One region of the Tropicibacter sp. S64 genome, then DNA from elsewhere that is predicted to be linked to it. Evidence: riboswitches for the same ligand, from Rfam matches in the RefSeq annotation. Region 1 holds a riboswitch; the other holds the start of a gene.
The links. A riboswitch is a leader RNA that binds a small molecule or an ion and turns the genes downstream of it on or off. The one in region 1 is predicted to bind cobalamin.

Region 1 (7,616 bases):
CGAGCAGGACATGATCCGGGATCCCGAACCGTCGCACCATGTCGCCGAAGGCCAGCTGCACCGTGTGGCTGTTTGCCGTCTCCGAGAGGCGATAGGACAGGAACTTGCCCGAATAGATGTCCGAGATCGCGATCATCTGGATGCGCCCGGGCTTCTCGCGCCCCGGCAACTGGATGAACACGTCGAACTTGTGATAGTCGGCCTGCACCGCTTCCAGGGCGCGCAGGTAGGTCTTGTCGCGGGTCTGGTGGGGGTAATACCGCGCCAGCGCATGCGGCCCCTTGCGCAGGTAGACCTGCACATGCTTGGGAACCGTAGCGTCGATGATCCGCCGCACCTGGTGGATAGGCGGCACCGGAATGCCCTCAGCCTCGGACGCTTCCACAGCCCAATCATACGCGGCGGTCATCGGCGTCGGCGACTGCTGGAAGTAGGCCCCCTTGACCAGATCGAGGAACCGCGCATCGACTTCGATGCGCTGCCCCTTGCCGCCGCCCGGACGGGGCGCCAGATAGGCGAGCCGGTCCTCAGGTGCGACACCATCCACGAGGCTGAACCAGTTCCACAGCGTCTTCGCGCTGACAGACCGCGACGCGGCAACCATCTCCACCGCCGCCGAGCGGGTGAACCCGCCGCCCTCCAGCCCCTCGATCTCGACCAGCGCCGCCAGCCGGTCCCGCGCCTTGTCCTTCGCGCTGTCCTTCAGACCGTCGAACGTCGCCCAGGCCTCGTCCCGCCCGCGCGTCTCCTCTTCGACCGGCACCGCCTGCAGCAGCGCGGCGCGCGCACGCATGGGCAGGAGCGTCCAGTGATACTCCATCCCGCCGCCCCGGCCCTGGCGGCGGCGAACCTTGCCGGAAATCGCGTCCCATCCCTCACGTTTGGCCTTCTCGTTGACCTTGCGTTTCGTCGTGGGCATATCCGGCAACCCGGCCTCCGCCAGTTCCGCCGCGCTCCACCAGTGCTGACCTGGGCTCGTGTGGGTCATGTGTCGTCGCCCCCCATCTCGTCGAGGAGCGCCTGCACGTCATTGCCATGCTCTTCCAGGAACCGCCGCCGCGCCGATTTGGGCGCACGCGCCCACGCGTCACTGAGGCGGAGATACGCCTTGTCTGTCGCATCGACCGGAGGGTTGGCCCCTTCGGTCATTGCCTTGTACTGGGTACGGGCCTCGGCCGCATTCTTCGCCGTACCCTTCTCCAGCGCCTCGACAACGTGATACCGCTCGGTCGGCTGCGTGATCTTGGAGATCTGCATCAGGTCCGCGAGCGTCACGGGTTTCGGGGCATGGCGCAGCCGGTGGGCATCGCCACGCAGGGCTTGCCCAGCTTTCACAAGACGCTCGACATGGCGCTTGGACTTCCCGATTTTCTCTGCCGTAGCCGCCGTGAAGGATACGAGCGACATCGTGTCGCTCGTATTCCACCGCTTGCCCACAAGCTCGGCACCAACAGCCGCCTTCGTCTCCGGATGCAGCCGCTCATAGACCGCCTTGCGCTCCGCCAGAAACACCGCCGTGTCCAGCGCGGTCAGCTCGGCACCGGCAAGGTTGTCGTCGATCTCCATCAGCCGGGCGAAGTCGTCGTTGCAGGACCAGCAGACCACCTTGATCGGGTCCATGCCCGGGACGCCTTCATCGCGCAGCGCCCGCGCTGCCGTCAGCCGGTGACCGCCAGCCAGCAGCACGAAGGCTCCGGTCTTTTTGATCTTGCGGACGTGGATCGCGTCCTTGATCACGCCGAGGTCGCGGATCGACGCCTTCAGCGCCTCGACGCCAGCGTCGGAAACAGGCCGCAGCCGGTCGCCGAGGATGATCTCGTCAAGCGGCAGTTCGGTGATGGTGGTGAGGATGTCAGCCATTCTCGCGTGGCCCTTTCGTCATGGTGTAGTACCAGATCGGTTGGCCGTTCGGCCCCGTCTCGCGCTTGCAGTCGATCTTCGCCCCAAGCTGCCGAAGCTCCGAGACACAGGTGCCGGGAGACGGCGCCTTGCCGCGCGACATGATCTCCCAGCTGCTGTGCTTCTTGCCGTCGCGCAGCACCTTGAGAACCCGCTGCAGACGGGCGGATTTCAGGGTGGCGTTGTTCACTTGTGCCCCCGCCGGTACCCGCCCTGCGAGCCGAACGTGACCCAGTCCTCGCCGTCCCGCTGGCGGCAAACGTTGCACAGCCGGTTGTGGGGGCCATCGCTCAGGAAGGACGTCCGGCAGCACATGCACGGACGCCGCCTCCTCTGAGCCGCCCGTTTCAGATCGTCGAGCCGCGCCTCGGCCTGCGCCTGGGTGGCCATGATGCCGCTCAGCGTGGCCCCGTTGGCACCGATAATCTGATACCGGGCGCTCGGCCCGATGTGGATCACACGCGCCCCTTTGAGCGCCGCCTTGTCCGCATCCGAAACCAAATCGAGACGGACCGCCTTGCTCGTTCTCGGCTCAGCCATGGCTCACCTCCCGGGGCGTCTGCGGCGCCGCCGTCTCGCGGCTGGCGAGGTAAGTCTCCAGATGCTCCAGCGCGCCAGAGGTCTCCAAAATTTCAAGAAGAGCGATGATCGCATCGACCTCCGCATCGCGGGTACGGTTCAGCACATGTGCTTCATCTTCATTGCCCGCCGCCTCGGCCCCGGTAATCTGCTCGTCAGTGACCTGCAGAAACTTCAGCCCGGCGCGCAAGCCGCGCACATCGTTTGCCAGTAAATGCATCGTGAAACCCTCGTTCAAAGCGTCAGGAAGAGTGGCGCGAAGACGAACAGCGCCATGGAAATGACCCAGATGCACAGACCCCCAAGGAGGTCTCCGGCGAGGCTGTTCGAAAGCCTTGCCTCTACGATCCGGAAGGATGCCCACGCCGTGCGCCACCAGGGGGAGGTCTCCATGGCACACGGCGTGGACGGACCCGAGGGAGGAGCCTCGGGGATGCGGAGCGGGCCACTCTGCTCGTGAGTGGTGGCCTTGCCTGGGTGTGGCCCGGCTCCGGTGTTCATCTCGATCAGCGCATCCATCAGCGCATCGGCATGCTCGTTGATCCGGGCTGCCGCCAGCCGCACGGCACAATGGTTCGCCGGGGTCAGCACCGTCTGGATCAGCGTCGCGCCAAGCGCGATGCGTTCGAGGTCGGTCATGTCGCGGCCCAGAACATGGGCCATCAGGACAACGTCGGCGCGGGTCTCGATCATCACCGTGCCTCCCCAAAAAAGAACCGGACAACCATCTGGAGGATCAGCACTGGCAGGAACACCGGCCACATCAACGCGGTCACTGTCAAAACCGCGCTCAGGACGACCGGATGGCATCCCCAGTCGCGGGGATCGTAAAGGATGGCGGTGACAAACAGGCTGAGAAACGCGCCCATGGCGTAGAGTTCAAACATCGTCGGTCTCGCTCTTCGTGGGAGGTGTGGGGATCTTCGCAACAGCCGCCTTGAGCGCCGCGATCTCGGCCTTCGCAGCCGCGAGTACCGCGCTCAGCTCCGGGCGCAGAACCCGGGTCTTTCCAAAGGGCACCGCCATCACGCAGCTCCTTTCCGTTGTTTGGGGGAAGTATCCGGACGGGGGATGTCCTGCGGCCATTCGAGGTCCTCGGGCCAGTTCTCCGAAAACCACTTGGAGACCTTCTGGCGTGTAAGGCGACGGCACTCCCGGCCCTCACGAAGCGAAGCGAAGAACTTTCCGTCATTGGCTGCATACACACCCAAGGTTGTCAGCTTGACGCTTGCATGTGCGGCGTATGCCTCGCCCACCGTGATGATCTGCTCTTCCGTCATTGCTCAACTCTCTGTTTGGCATTTGCCCAACCGTATGTTAGGGATATGCCCAATTGCAAGACAAAACTTTATTGGGCATTCTCCCAACTGCATTTTTCGGGGACGCCATGGACTTTGCTGAAATGGTGCTGGCTCGCCTCGGCGAGCTGAAGCAGAACATCAACAGCTTTGAACTCACGCAGGGTTGGCCGCAGGGATATTTGCGAGCCGTGGTGAGAACTGACGACAAACGCACAGTCCCAAACATCGAGAGAGCGAAGACAATTTGTGATGCTCTCGATTTGGAATTCTATATAGGCAGACCGCGCTCGACCGAACCAACCTCAGAGATCGACGGCGAACGCTTCGCCACCGTGGCCCGCTTCGAGGCCAGCGCGGCGGCGGGCGATGGTCACATCAACCTCGATGACGATCCGGTCGATCATCTCGCCTTCTCGCAGAACTGGCTCTTGCAGAACGGTATCCGGCCGGACACCTGCTTCCTGATCACCGTGCGCGGCGACAGCATGGCCCCGGTGATCTCGGACGGCGACCTGGTCATGATCGACCGCCGAAAGACCGCGATCACCTCAGGGCAGGTCTACGTCTTCAATCAGCCCGGAGATGGCACCCGCATCAAGCGGCTGGAGCTTGTCCCCGGTGCGGCCCTCATCATCCGCAGCGACAACCCCGATCAGGACCGATACCCACCGGAATACTACATTGGCGACGACATGAACCACATCGCCGCCAGCGTCCTCGGCCAAGTCATCTGGTCGGGGCATACTTGGAAGTGACGAGCCATTTTTCAGAGGGAAGATTGTATTGCAGGATATTGGTGCATTCTACGCAATGGGCGGCGTGGCCGCTGTCTTGGGAGCGATCGGAGTAGCGGTCATCTCTGGATCGTCTGGTGTCGATGAAGGCAGTTATCAGCTTGGCTTCTTCGAGAAACGAACTGTGAAATCCGAGGTTCGGGAAAGGTTGAAAGACCCGAGCAGTGCAGAGTTTGGGACCATCAAGGCTGCCCAGGACGGTCATATCATCACGGTTTGCGGCTTCGTAAACGCGAAGAACAGTTATGGTGCCTATACAGGCCGGAAGCCATTTTACGGAATGCTCACCCAGAGCCGTGGCTTCTCGGTGATCGCATTGGGTGGGTCGGAGGGAGAGGTCACCGCGACGTTTACCATATGCGAAAGGAGGGGCATCAAGCTCTGACCTCTGGAAGTAGCACGGAAGTCCCAGAGGCGGTTTGCCAAGATGGTTTGTTCTATGCCCCTGGTTCTAGTGGTGCACTGCCGACACCAATTGGCGCTGCAATATCGCAATGCCGACCTCGATACCCTGCCGAAACCATCACTGGTGGACAGTCCTCTGCCTTCGGCCAGGACATGGAAACGGTCTGTCCCGTCCAGATCGTGACGGTGACCGTCTTCAACTCGTGTTCTTTATATGTTCTACGCATGAAGCGACCATCCCACGGAACAGTAAACGGCCGGTTAACGTGAACACCCTGCACTTCGTTTGCCGTCACTGCCGACGGTCCAATGAAATCCCATACCCACCCGCGGCCGAATGTCTTCTGCGCGATCAGATCCTCCCGCGCTGCAAATGCCGCCACTGCGGTCTGACCGGAGCAACCGAGATGCGCCGGTACTACAACCCGAACGTCAACGCGTTGGATGGTGCCAGGTCCGACATGGATGGTCCGGATTTCGGCGTGTCAGACTGGCGACAATCCTGAAAATCGGGTCCCAGTTCGACAGCGAGGCTTGGCGAGGTCGAAATCGCCAAGCCTTTGTTTTTTATGGCTGCAATGCCTTTCTGGGACCCTGAAACCAAACTGGGCGACTTGGGTCCCAGTTCCGCAGCCTGAAATCGCCCCTCTCAACCCCGGCTCCACGCCCTCGAACACGCGTTTGAACCATATTTGAAAGGGGTTTCACGCCCCGCACGGTTTTCCTTGCCCTGTTTCCCGAAAACCACACGACTCGCGTCAAATCGCCCCATTTTCGGCCTTACTGCAAAACACTCTGCCGCGCTCGAAAACCCGCCGCTACACCGTGAAACCCTTATATTTATAAGGCCGTTCCGCCTTCTTCCGCCCTCATAGGCCCTCTTCCGGCTTCACTGTAAAAGAATGTGTCTCCCTACACACTTTTTCGGCTATCCCCAACAAGCCCGTTGCGACTCGGCTCTCTCCCCCGGTATGCGGGGCGCACCTTGGTCCGGGCCTGCCCGGGTAAAAGGGAACGCGGTGCAAATCCGCGGCTGCCCCCGCAACTGTAAGCGGCGAGCGGTTCCGGCAACTGCCACTGGGGTTCGCCCCCGGGAAGGCCCGGACACCGCCCTGACCCGCAAGCCAGGAGACCTGCCACGGTGATCACCCATCCCATGCGCGGGGCGCGCGGGCGGATACGGTTTTCCGGCGTGGTGGCATCCCCTCACCGTTCGAGGGAGCGCCAGAGGCTCTTCCCCGAATTATTCGCACCCGGCTCCGCATCCTCCCTGCGGACCCATCAAAGACCAAGGACCACGGCCATGACCCGCCTGAGGCTCTCCGCATCCGCCCTCGCCCTCATCTCTTACGCCGGCCTCGCGCAGGCGGAGGTCGTCGATCTCGGCGTCCTGACGCTTTACGCAAACCACACGCCGATCGCTCTTAAGGACAGCGGCAGCACCGTCGATGTGGTGAACCGCGAAGACCTGGAGGTCGCGCCGACCACGAACATCGCCGATTTCCTCGCCACCGTGCCAGGTGTGAGCGTCTCCTCCAACGGCGGCACGGGTTCGGTGACAAACATCCGCATCCGTGGCCTCGACGGCGCCTATGTGCCGGTGCTCATCAACGGCATCGACGTGACCGATCCGTCGATCACCACCACCCAGTTCAACTGGGGTGTGCTGCCGATGGGCGCAGTGGACCGGATCGAGGTGCTCAAGGGCTCGCAATCCGCGGTCTACGGCTCCGAAGCGGTGGGCGGCGTCATCAACATCACCACGCTGGACCCGGAGGGCGAGCCCGGCACGCGCGGCACCTGGGGTGTGGAGATGGGCGGCAACGCCACCAAATCCGCCAACTTCAGCGTCGCGCACACCGGCGAGCGGGCAGGCATCGCCTTCTCCGGGGCGCATCTGGAAACCATGGGCATCTCCGCCAGCGCGGCAGGCAGCGAGCCGGACGGATACTCCGGCACCCAGTTGACCCTCGAGGGCTACTACGACGCGACCGACTGGCTCCGGCTTGGCGGCTCGCTCCTGCTGATCGAGGCCAAGGGCGAGTTCGACCCCTTCGGCGGCGACGGCTTTGCGCCCTACGACCAGGAATTCACCGCCCAGACCAAGGCGATGCGCTTCTACGCGCAATTCGACCTCGGCGCGGTGGAGAACGAGCTGTCCTACACCAACCTCACCCACGAGCGCACCTCCACCTCTGCGGGCCGCACCGATCCGTTCCAGGGCACTCGGAAAAAGGTCGCCTATCAGGGCAACTGGGCTCCGAACGAGCGCCTGTCCTTCTCCTTCGGCGCGGACAACACCCGCGAGGGCTTCCGCACCACCGAGGAAGAATGGCTGTTCGACCCCGTGACATTCGCCTTCCTCGGCACCCGGCTGCTGGACACCAACAAGGAAGTCACCACCAACGGCATCTTCGCCGAGGCCAACTGGCAGCCGAACGAGGCGCTCTCGCTGACCGGCTCCATCCGCCACGACGATCACTCGGAGTTCGGCGGCTTCTGGTCCGGCCGCGTTGCGCTGGCCTATGACTTCGGCAACGAGACCGTGCTGCGCGCCTCCATCGCCAACGGCTTCCGCGCACCCTCCCTGTACCAGCTGCACTCCCAGCTCTACGGCAACGCGTCGCTGACCGAGGAA
Region 2 (7,616 bases), on a different contig from region 1:
AAATAGCCTTTGTCCGACCTGGGGACCGCATCGAGATTGCCGGGTTCGAGGTCCTGTTCGAGGGGGTCGAGAAGCGTCGCGGGCCGAATTATCTGGCCGATCAGGGCCGGTTGAAGGTTTGGCGCAATGGCAGCTACGTGACGACTTTGTTCCCCGAACGGCGCAGCTATCCCGTGGCCCGGTCGACGACAACGGAATCCGCGATCCGCTCGACCCTGGCAGGGGATCTCTACGCCTCGATCACGGAACCGGCCTCGGACACGGCGGCCAAGGGCGGGGCGTGGACCCTGCGCATCCTGTACGAACCGCTGGTGAACCTGCTGTGGATTGGTGCGGGCCTGCTGGTGCTGGGTGGCGCGCTGTCGCTATCGGACCGTCGCCTGCGCGTCGGGGCGCCACGGCGGGCGCGCCGACCGCAACCCCAGCCCGCCGAATAGGAGTGACCATGAAACGCATGTTAGCCGGGCTGCCGTTGGTGTTGGCGGCCATCCTCGGGGCCTTTTTCCTTTGGGGACTGGACCCTGAGCGTGACCCAAATGATATCCCCTCGGTTCTGATCTCGCACCCGGTGCCGGAGTTTGCGCTGGACCCGGTCCCAGGACTCGACGTGCCGGGCCTTGCAACAGCGGACCTGTCGGGCAATCCCGGCCCCGTGGTGGTCAATGTCTTTGCCTCGTGGTGCGTGCCGTGCAAGGCCGAACATGCGGTCCTGTCGCGGTTCGTCGAACGGGACGGGGTGCGCCTTCTGGGCATCAACTACAAGGACAAGCCCGAGGACGCCCTGCGTTGGCTCGCCGAGTTGGGCAACCCGTACAGTGCCATCGGCTCTGACCTCGATGGTCGGGCGGGTATCGAATGGGGCATTTCCGGCGTTCCGGAAACCTTCATCGTCGGCGGAGACGGAACGGTTCTGTATCGCTATGTCGGGCCGATCGTGGGCGAGGACGCCGTGGCAAAATTCACGCTCGCGTTGCAGCAGGCGCAAGGCGGCCTGTCATGAGGGCGGTGGTGCTCGCCGTTCTGTTGGCTGTCTTGCCCATGCTCGCGCAGGCTGTAGAGCCGGACGAGATCCTGGCCGACCCGGCGCTTGAGGCGCGCGCCCGCGTGATCTCCAAGCAGCTGCGCTGCGTGGTTTGCCAGAACCAGGACATCGACAGTTCCAACGCCGGGGTGGCGCGGGATTTGCGGCTGCTCGTACGTGAACGGCTGACCGCGGGCGACAGCAATGCGGAAGTGGTCGACTACATCCACGCGCGCTACGGAGATTTCGTCCTGTTGAAACCGCCGTTCACACGTCGGACCGTGGTGCTTTGGCTTGCGCCGCTGGTCCTGATTTTTGCAGCGGTGCTGACCGGGGGGCTCAGTCTTTCGCGGGCCCGACGCCGACGCACCGACGCGGCGCTCGATCCCGAAGACGAGGCGCGCATTGCAGCGGCCATGGACCGATACAAACAGGGAGGATCGGAATGATCTGGGGTATTTTCGCCATCATGGCGATTGCTGGTCTGACCATCGCGCTGTTTCCGATGCGCCGGGCAGGCATGGCACCGGTCTTGCGCGCCGACGCCGTGCCGGCGGTTCTGGTCGACCAGCTCGAAGAAATCGACCGCGACATGGCGCGGGGGCTGGTCTCTGCACCCGAAGCAGAGGCCGCAAGGCAGGAAATCCGCCGCCGCATGGCGCAGGTGCTGCGGCGCGCTGATCGGCAGACCGTCACGACGACAGGCGGGCGCGGCGCGCTGATCCTCGCGGCGGTGTTTGTCCCGGTCATGGCCTTTGGCTACTATTCGTTCGCCGGTGCGCCCGACGTGCCGGCTGTGGCCTTCGCCGACCGCGCCGACGAGCGCGCCGACACGCGACGGATCGCCGATTTGGCTGGGCAATTGCGCGAAAGGCTGAGGGCCGATCCCGACGGCGGCCCGACCGATGGCTGGATGTTGTTGGGCCAGACCTATGCGCGCATGGGACAATTCGACGAAGCCGTTACCGCCTTCCGGACGGCCTCTGGCCGTGACGACGCGGTTTCGGCGACATGGTCGATGCTGGCCGAGGCGATGATCCGGGCCAATGACGGAACCGTCACGCCGGACGCGGTGACCGCTTTGAACAGGGCGCTGACGCTGGACCTCTCGAACCCGGCGGCGGCGTTCTACCTTGCGATCGCGGACGCGCAGGCAGGAGAGGTCGGGGCAGCTCATGACCGCCTGACGGCGCGACTGGCCGAGACGCCGGGCTACCAGCCCTGGATGGACACCTATATTGCGCAGGCGAATGCATTCGCACAAACACTCGGCCGGGCGCCCATCGCGTCGCGTGCGCCTGTTGCCCGCAGCCCCAGTGCCGCCGATGTCGCCGCCGCACAGGAGATGAGCGAAGGCGACAGGGCGGTTTTCATACGGTCCATGGTGGATCGTCTGGCGACGCGGCTTGAGGATGAACCGGATGACGTGAACGGATGGCTCAGGCTGGCGAATGCCTATGGCGTGCTCCAAGAGATGGACAAGGCGCGGGACGCTTACCTTCGCGCGGATGCGCTGTTGCCCGAGGGCGATGCGCGCAAGGCAGAGGTCAGGGCAAGCATCGCACGTCTGGAAAACCCGTGATCAGTCCGGGTTACCGGGCCGCCATGTCCATCGTTGACCGTCGTGTACCAGGTGGATCGGGGCGAGAGGATGGATATCCAGCCGGAACCCGGCAATAGGCGGCAGGTCCAGCGCGCTGACAATGACTCCGCGCAGCACGGGCGGGGCCGCCAGAGCCACCACACGATCTGCCGACGAGGCCGCCATCTGGTCCAGCCAGGGTCGTACGGTCGCGCAGAGGTCTGTCAGGGAGGTACCCCCGCCGGGGCGAGCTTCGGGGTCACGGGTCCACAGTGACAGTGCCTCGGGATCGGTGGCGGCGACTTCGTCCAGGGTCATGTCTGTCCAGTGCCCGAAATCCTGCGCGCCGAGCGCCGCGCAGTCGTTTGGCTGCAATCCAAGCTCCAAGGCCAAGACACCGGTCCCTGGCGCGGTCTGGCAAGCACTGCCCCCAAGCCGGCCAGAGAGGGTACGTGCCCGCTGTACCTGCGCAGCGCTCATATCCGCGGCAAGGCGAAAGGGGTGATGCGCAGACATGGGCGCGGCAACGAGGATCAGGCGCATGGGGGGCTTTCGTACAGGCGAGGCAAGAAAATGTTGGCAGCTCGAGGCATTCTGGCCTATCGATCAGACACAGGGGAATACGGAAGCCGGTGAAAATCCGGCACGGTCGCGCCACTGTGATCGCGCAAGCGTAAGTCAGACACGGATCCCTGGAAAATACTCATGACGCGTCATCAGAAGGAGTACCAAATGACTGTCGCAACCCGTCCCGCCGTTTCGAGCGATCTTCCCGCCATCCCTATGCGGGACATTGCCCCTTGGGCGATCCTGGCCGCGCTGCTGGCTGTCCTGCTGGTCTATTTCGTTGGTGCAGAGCAGGGCGCATGGTCTGTTTTCGCCGGGACCGACGTGCACGAATTCGTGCACGATGCGCGCCACCTTCTTGGCTTTCCCTGCCACTAAGTTACAGCGATGACTCGTCTTCTTGTGCTCGGCCTTCTGGCCGGGCTGTTGGCGTCCGTGGTGACGTTCGGCGTGGCGCGACTTGTCGGTGAACCTGCGCTGGACGCGGCCATCGCGATGGAAACCACCGACAGCCACACACACGCGACAGATACGCCGGATCTTTCCGATACCGGCGGCATGTCGCGCCATTTGCAGGCTGGTCCTGGATTGTTCGTCGGTCTCGCCGCCGTGGGCGTGGCCCTGGGCGGGATCCTGGCAATCAGCTTTGCCGTGGCGCGGGGGCGGATCCTGCATGGATCGACACGGGCCACGGTGGCCTGGATCACGGCGTTGGGCTTTGCCGCGGTGATCGTCGTTCCCATGCTGAAGTTTCCGGGAAATCCGCCAGCAGTTGGCAACCCCGAAACGATCGGGGCGCGCACCCTGGCCTATTTCGCCTTTCTGGCGCTGTCGTTGGCAACCCTCGGGCCGGCTGTCTCGGCGGTGAAAGGGATCGCTTCGCGACGACGCAAGATGCTGATCGGGGCGGGGATCTACGCAGGGGTCATGTCCGGGGCAGCGATCCTGTTGCCCTCGTTCCACGAGGTGGACCCGGCCTTTCCGCGCGATCTGCTCTGGCAGTTCCGGGCATCGACATTGGCGGTGCAGGCAACGCTGTGGGCCAGCACGGGGATCGCCTTTGGCTGGCTGGTCGAACGGTTCGGCCAATCCATTTGACGGGAGGTGTACAGATATCGGCACGGTGACGTTCAGAAAGTAACCTTCACGTTCGGTGCTTGCGGCGGAATTCCGGCGCGACCAAAGCGTTGCCAGATCAGCGAGTTGTTTCCCGATGTCAGGGCCGCAACTGGCCGTCCGCACGCGCGACTGGCCAAGACGCGTGGTTTGCGCGCAAGGCAGAGGTTCAGGCAATACTGGCGCAACTCGGGGGAGACTGAGGTCAGCCGACCCGACGGATCAGGCTAAATTGAAAAGCTTGCTCCGCGCCTTTCGGGGTTTGGTGGAGGTGGCGGCGATGCGCCACCGGCGCGAAACTGTCTGCCAAAAGCACCGCGATATTCTCGGGGCTGTAGCGGACGACCGGCAGGCCGCTGCACCGATCCGGTCCGTCCGGCGCAAAAGTGGCTATGATGGCATGGCCATCGATCCGGACGGCGCGTGTCAAGCTCTCGATATAGGCGGCTCTGTCGGCGGGGTCGGTGAGAAAGTGGAATACCGCCCTGTCATGCCACAGGTCGTACTGTCGCGTCGGCGACCAGGTGGTGATGTCTTTACACAGCCAGGTCAAGCTGCCCCCTGCGGGCCCCAGCCGGTCTCGCGCGGCATCCAAGGCCACTTGCGACAGGTCCAAAATCGTCACGTCGCGCAGCCCCATCGCCAGCACGGCGTCCGTGAAACGGGACATGCCGCCGCCTATGTCGATCACCGACGCGCCTCTGGGAATTCCGGCCATCCGAATTAGGTCGAGCGAAACTGTCGGATCGTCCTGATGCCAGCTCAGGCTGGTCTCGGGCGTCTTGCCGTAGACGGTGTCCCAGTGTTCTTTTCGATCGACTGACATGGCCATGCCCACTGACGCGGATCTGCAGACCAACTAAAGGTCCAACATATTCCATATACATAATGTTTAAATGTCAGTTCGGCAAGGTTGCCCGATCGAGAGCCTTCAGCACGGATCGGTCCGTCAGGATTTCCGACAGGACGATACCCTCTGGCGCGCCCGGTCCATAGACGACGTTGAAGGGGATGCCGTAACGGTCGAAGCTTTCGAGATAGCGCGCAATCGACTCGTCCGGGCGCGTCCAGTCGGCCTGCATGAGGGTGATGCCGTCAGCGGACAGCGCCGTGCGCACCGGGTCGCGTTCCAGCACCAGGGCTTTGTTGGCCTTGCAGGTCAGGCACCAATCCGCAGTGACATCGACAAAGACGACCTGCCCGCCCGACACCTGCCGCGCGATCTCGGCGCGGGCAAAGCTTTGCCAAGCCAGCGCGCTGCCGTCCGGCGCGGGGGAGGCGGCGGGCGTGGACACGAAGGGAGCGGCCACCAACGTCACAGCGACCAGAAGCGCCGCGCCAGACAGGCGCGGACCCGGTGACAGGCGGCTGAGCGACAGCAACCCGGTCACCGACAGCGCCAATGCCAGCACGATGAGCGCAGTCCACGGCCCGGCGACACCGCTCATGACCCAGACCAGCCACCCGAGCGTGGCCAACAGCATCAGCCCCAGAACCACCTTGACCAGCAGCATCCAGCGCCCGGGCTTCGGCAGGCACGTCACCACTCCTGGCCACGCCGCGACCAGCAGGTATGGCAGAGCCAGCCCCAGCCCCAGCGCGGTAAAGATCACGGCGATATCGAGACCCCGACCGGCCAGCGCAAAGGCTATGGCGGTGCCCAGCAGCGGCGCGGAACAGGGCGTGGCCATGACCGCCGCGAAAAGGCCTGTGGCAAAATCTCCGCCGCCGTTATTGGCCATCCATGTCTGGAGCCTGGACGGCAAGGAAATCTCGAACGCGCCCAGCAGGTTGCCGGAAAAAACCGTCATCACGACGATCAGACCTGCAAGGAAGACCGGGTTCTGGAATTGCAGACCCCAACCCACGGACACACCCGCCCATTTCAATCCGTAGAGTACCGCCGCAAGCGCCCACATGAAGGTGAGGACCCCGGCGGCGGCGGCAAGAAAACCGCGGCGGATGCGCGGGCGATCCTCTGAGCCGTGGCGCAGGACAGACGAGAACTTGATCGACAGGACGGGCAGCACGCAGGGCATAACGTTCAGGATCAGACCGCCAAGGAAGGCAAGCGCGGCGATCCCGGCCAGCATCCCCGCCCCGGTCCTCCGCGTTGCCAGACGAAAGGGCGGGGCAGGGGCGCTTGCCACCTTTGTGGCTGGCACCGTAAAGGCGCGGGTGTCCCCGTCGGTCACTGTGATACGCGGTGTCTCGGGCGGGCCAGAGGACAGGATCGGGAGCCGCGCCCAAAGCAGGCGTCCGTCTTCGCCCAGCCGAATGTCGGGTGCACCGAAGGTGACGCCGTCACCGGCCTCGGGGAAGATGTCGGGCGCGTCGAAGGCCTTGGTGCTGCGCAGCGCGACGGTCAGGCTGCGGGCCGCGTCATCCACATGGAATTGCGCCGAGGTGATGCGCGGAACGGGGGCCATTTGCGGGACCTTGTCCACGAAACGCGCAATCCTGTCGGCAGAGGTCTGGTCGATGCCGCTGCCCGGCGGCAGGTCGAGCGTCAGGACGAAATCCTCAGGCACGCAGATGTCGGAGCATACCAGCAGCGACACGGCCGCGTGCAGCCGGGCCGCGGTGCCGGGCTGTTTCAGCGTGATCCGCAAGGGGAACACAACCTCTCCATGATAGCCGAAATTCTGGATGCCGAAGGCGGTGAAGCGTTCCGGTGCAGGCCATTGAAAATCGACTTCGGCGATGTTGGTCGAGCCGGACCAGTCGACCCGGGGCGGTGTGCCGACCTCTCCCGGCGTGCGCCAATAGGTCTTCCATCCCTCGGATATGGTCAGGTCCAACCCGGCGGCCAAGCTGCGTGATCCCGGCGCCACACCGTTTTGCGCGGTGATGAGCCGGGCAATGACAGGGGTCGAACGATAAACGTCCGACGTGGCGGCCAAGGCCCCGCTCGCAATCAGCGACAGGGCGGTCAGAAACCCGACAAAATACGTCTTCCGGCGCAGCATGGTCACGTCAGTTTCCCGTGTTCAGAACGAATCCTGTCCGGCCATCTGCGCAACGCAGTTGTGCAACGCCGGGCGACGATCCGTCCACGATCTCGCAGCCAGGGGGAAGCAAGGCCGCGACCGTATCTCCACCCTGCGTCGACAGGGCTGAGGGCGAACGGAAGCAGTCACTGAGCGTGGCAGAACAGCCCGACACAACCGCCATTGCCCCAAGCACAAAGACGCGAGGGGTCAAGTCCTTCAGGCCTCCTCGGGGCGGCGCTCCGAGCGCGCCTCGGATTTGGCAGTGTCGTGGCTGTGGCACGATTTGCCCATCATCTTGTGCATGACAAGGTGCGCACCGACGCATAGCACCAGCGGC

Region 2: another riboswitch for cobalamin. It lies ahead of ACP159_RS17320 (CbtB domain-containing protein); the one in region 1 lies ahead of ACP159_RS08180 (TonB-dependent receptor plug domain-containing protein).

The regions. Positions count from the first base shown of each region.
Region 1 is NZ_JBNAGK010000004.1:117,609-125,224, forward strand. It holds gene ACP159_RS08125 (transposase domain-containing protein) at 1-988, opposite strand, end outside; gene ACP159_RS08130 (ParB/RepB/Spo0J family partition protein) at 985-1,860, opposite strand; gene ACP159_RS08135 (hypothetical protein) at 1,853-2,089, opposite strand; gene ACP159_RS08140 (hypothetical protein) at 2,086-2,439, opposite strand; gene ACP159_RS08145 (hypothetical protein) at 2,432-2,716, opposite strand; gene ACP159_RS08150 (hypothetical protein) at 2,713-3,171, opposite strand; gene ACP159_RS08155 (hypothetical protein) at 3,171-3,365, opposite strand; gene ACP159_RS08160 (hypothetical protein) at 3,358-3,504, opposite strand; gene ACP159_RS08165 (hypothetical protein) at 3,504-3,758, opposite strand; gene ACP159_RS08170 (S24 family peptidase) at 3,866-4,534, shown strand; gene ACP159_RS08175 (hypothetical protein) at 4,563-4,958, shown strand; cobalamin riboswitch at 5,948-6,133, shown strand; gene ACP159_RS08180 (TonB-dependent receptor plug domain-containing protein) at 6,282-7,616, shown strand, end outside.
Region 2 is NZ_JBNAGK010000011.1:18,784-26,399, reverse strand. It holds gene ACP159_RS17345 (heme lyase CcmF/NrfE family subunit) at 1-437, shown strand, start outside; gene ACP159_RS17340 (DsbE family thiol:disulfide interchange protein) at 446-1,000, shown strand; gene ACP159_RS17335 (cytochrome c-type biogenesis protein) at 997-1,470, shown strand; gene ccmI (c-type cytochrome biogenesis protein CcmI) at 1,467-2,603, shown strand; gene ACP159_RS17325 (histidine phosphatase family protein) at 2,604-3,146, opposite strand; cobalamin riboswitch at 3,182-3,313, shown strand; gene ACP159_RS17320 (CbtB domain-containing protein) at 3,336-3,548, shown strand; gene ACP159_RS17315 (CbtA family protein) at 3,558-4,268, shown strand; gene ACP159_RS17310 (class I SAM-dependent methyltransferase) at 4,492-5,118, opposite strand; gene ACP159_RS17305 (protein-disulfide reductase DsbD family protein) at 5,186-7,255, opposite strand; gene ACP159_RS17300 (DUF2933 domain-containing protein) at 7,496-7,616, opposite strand, start outside.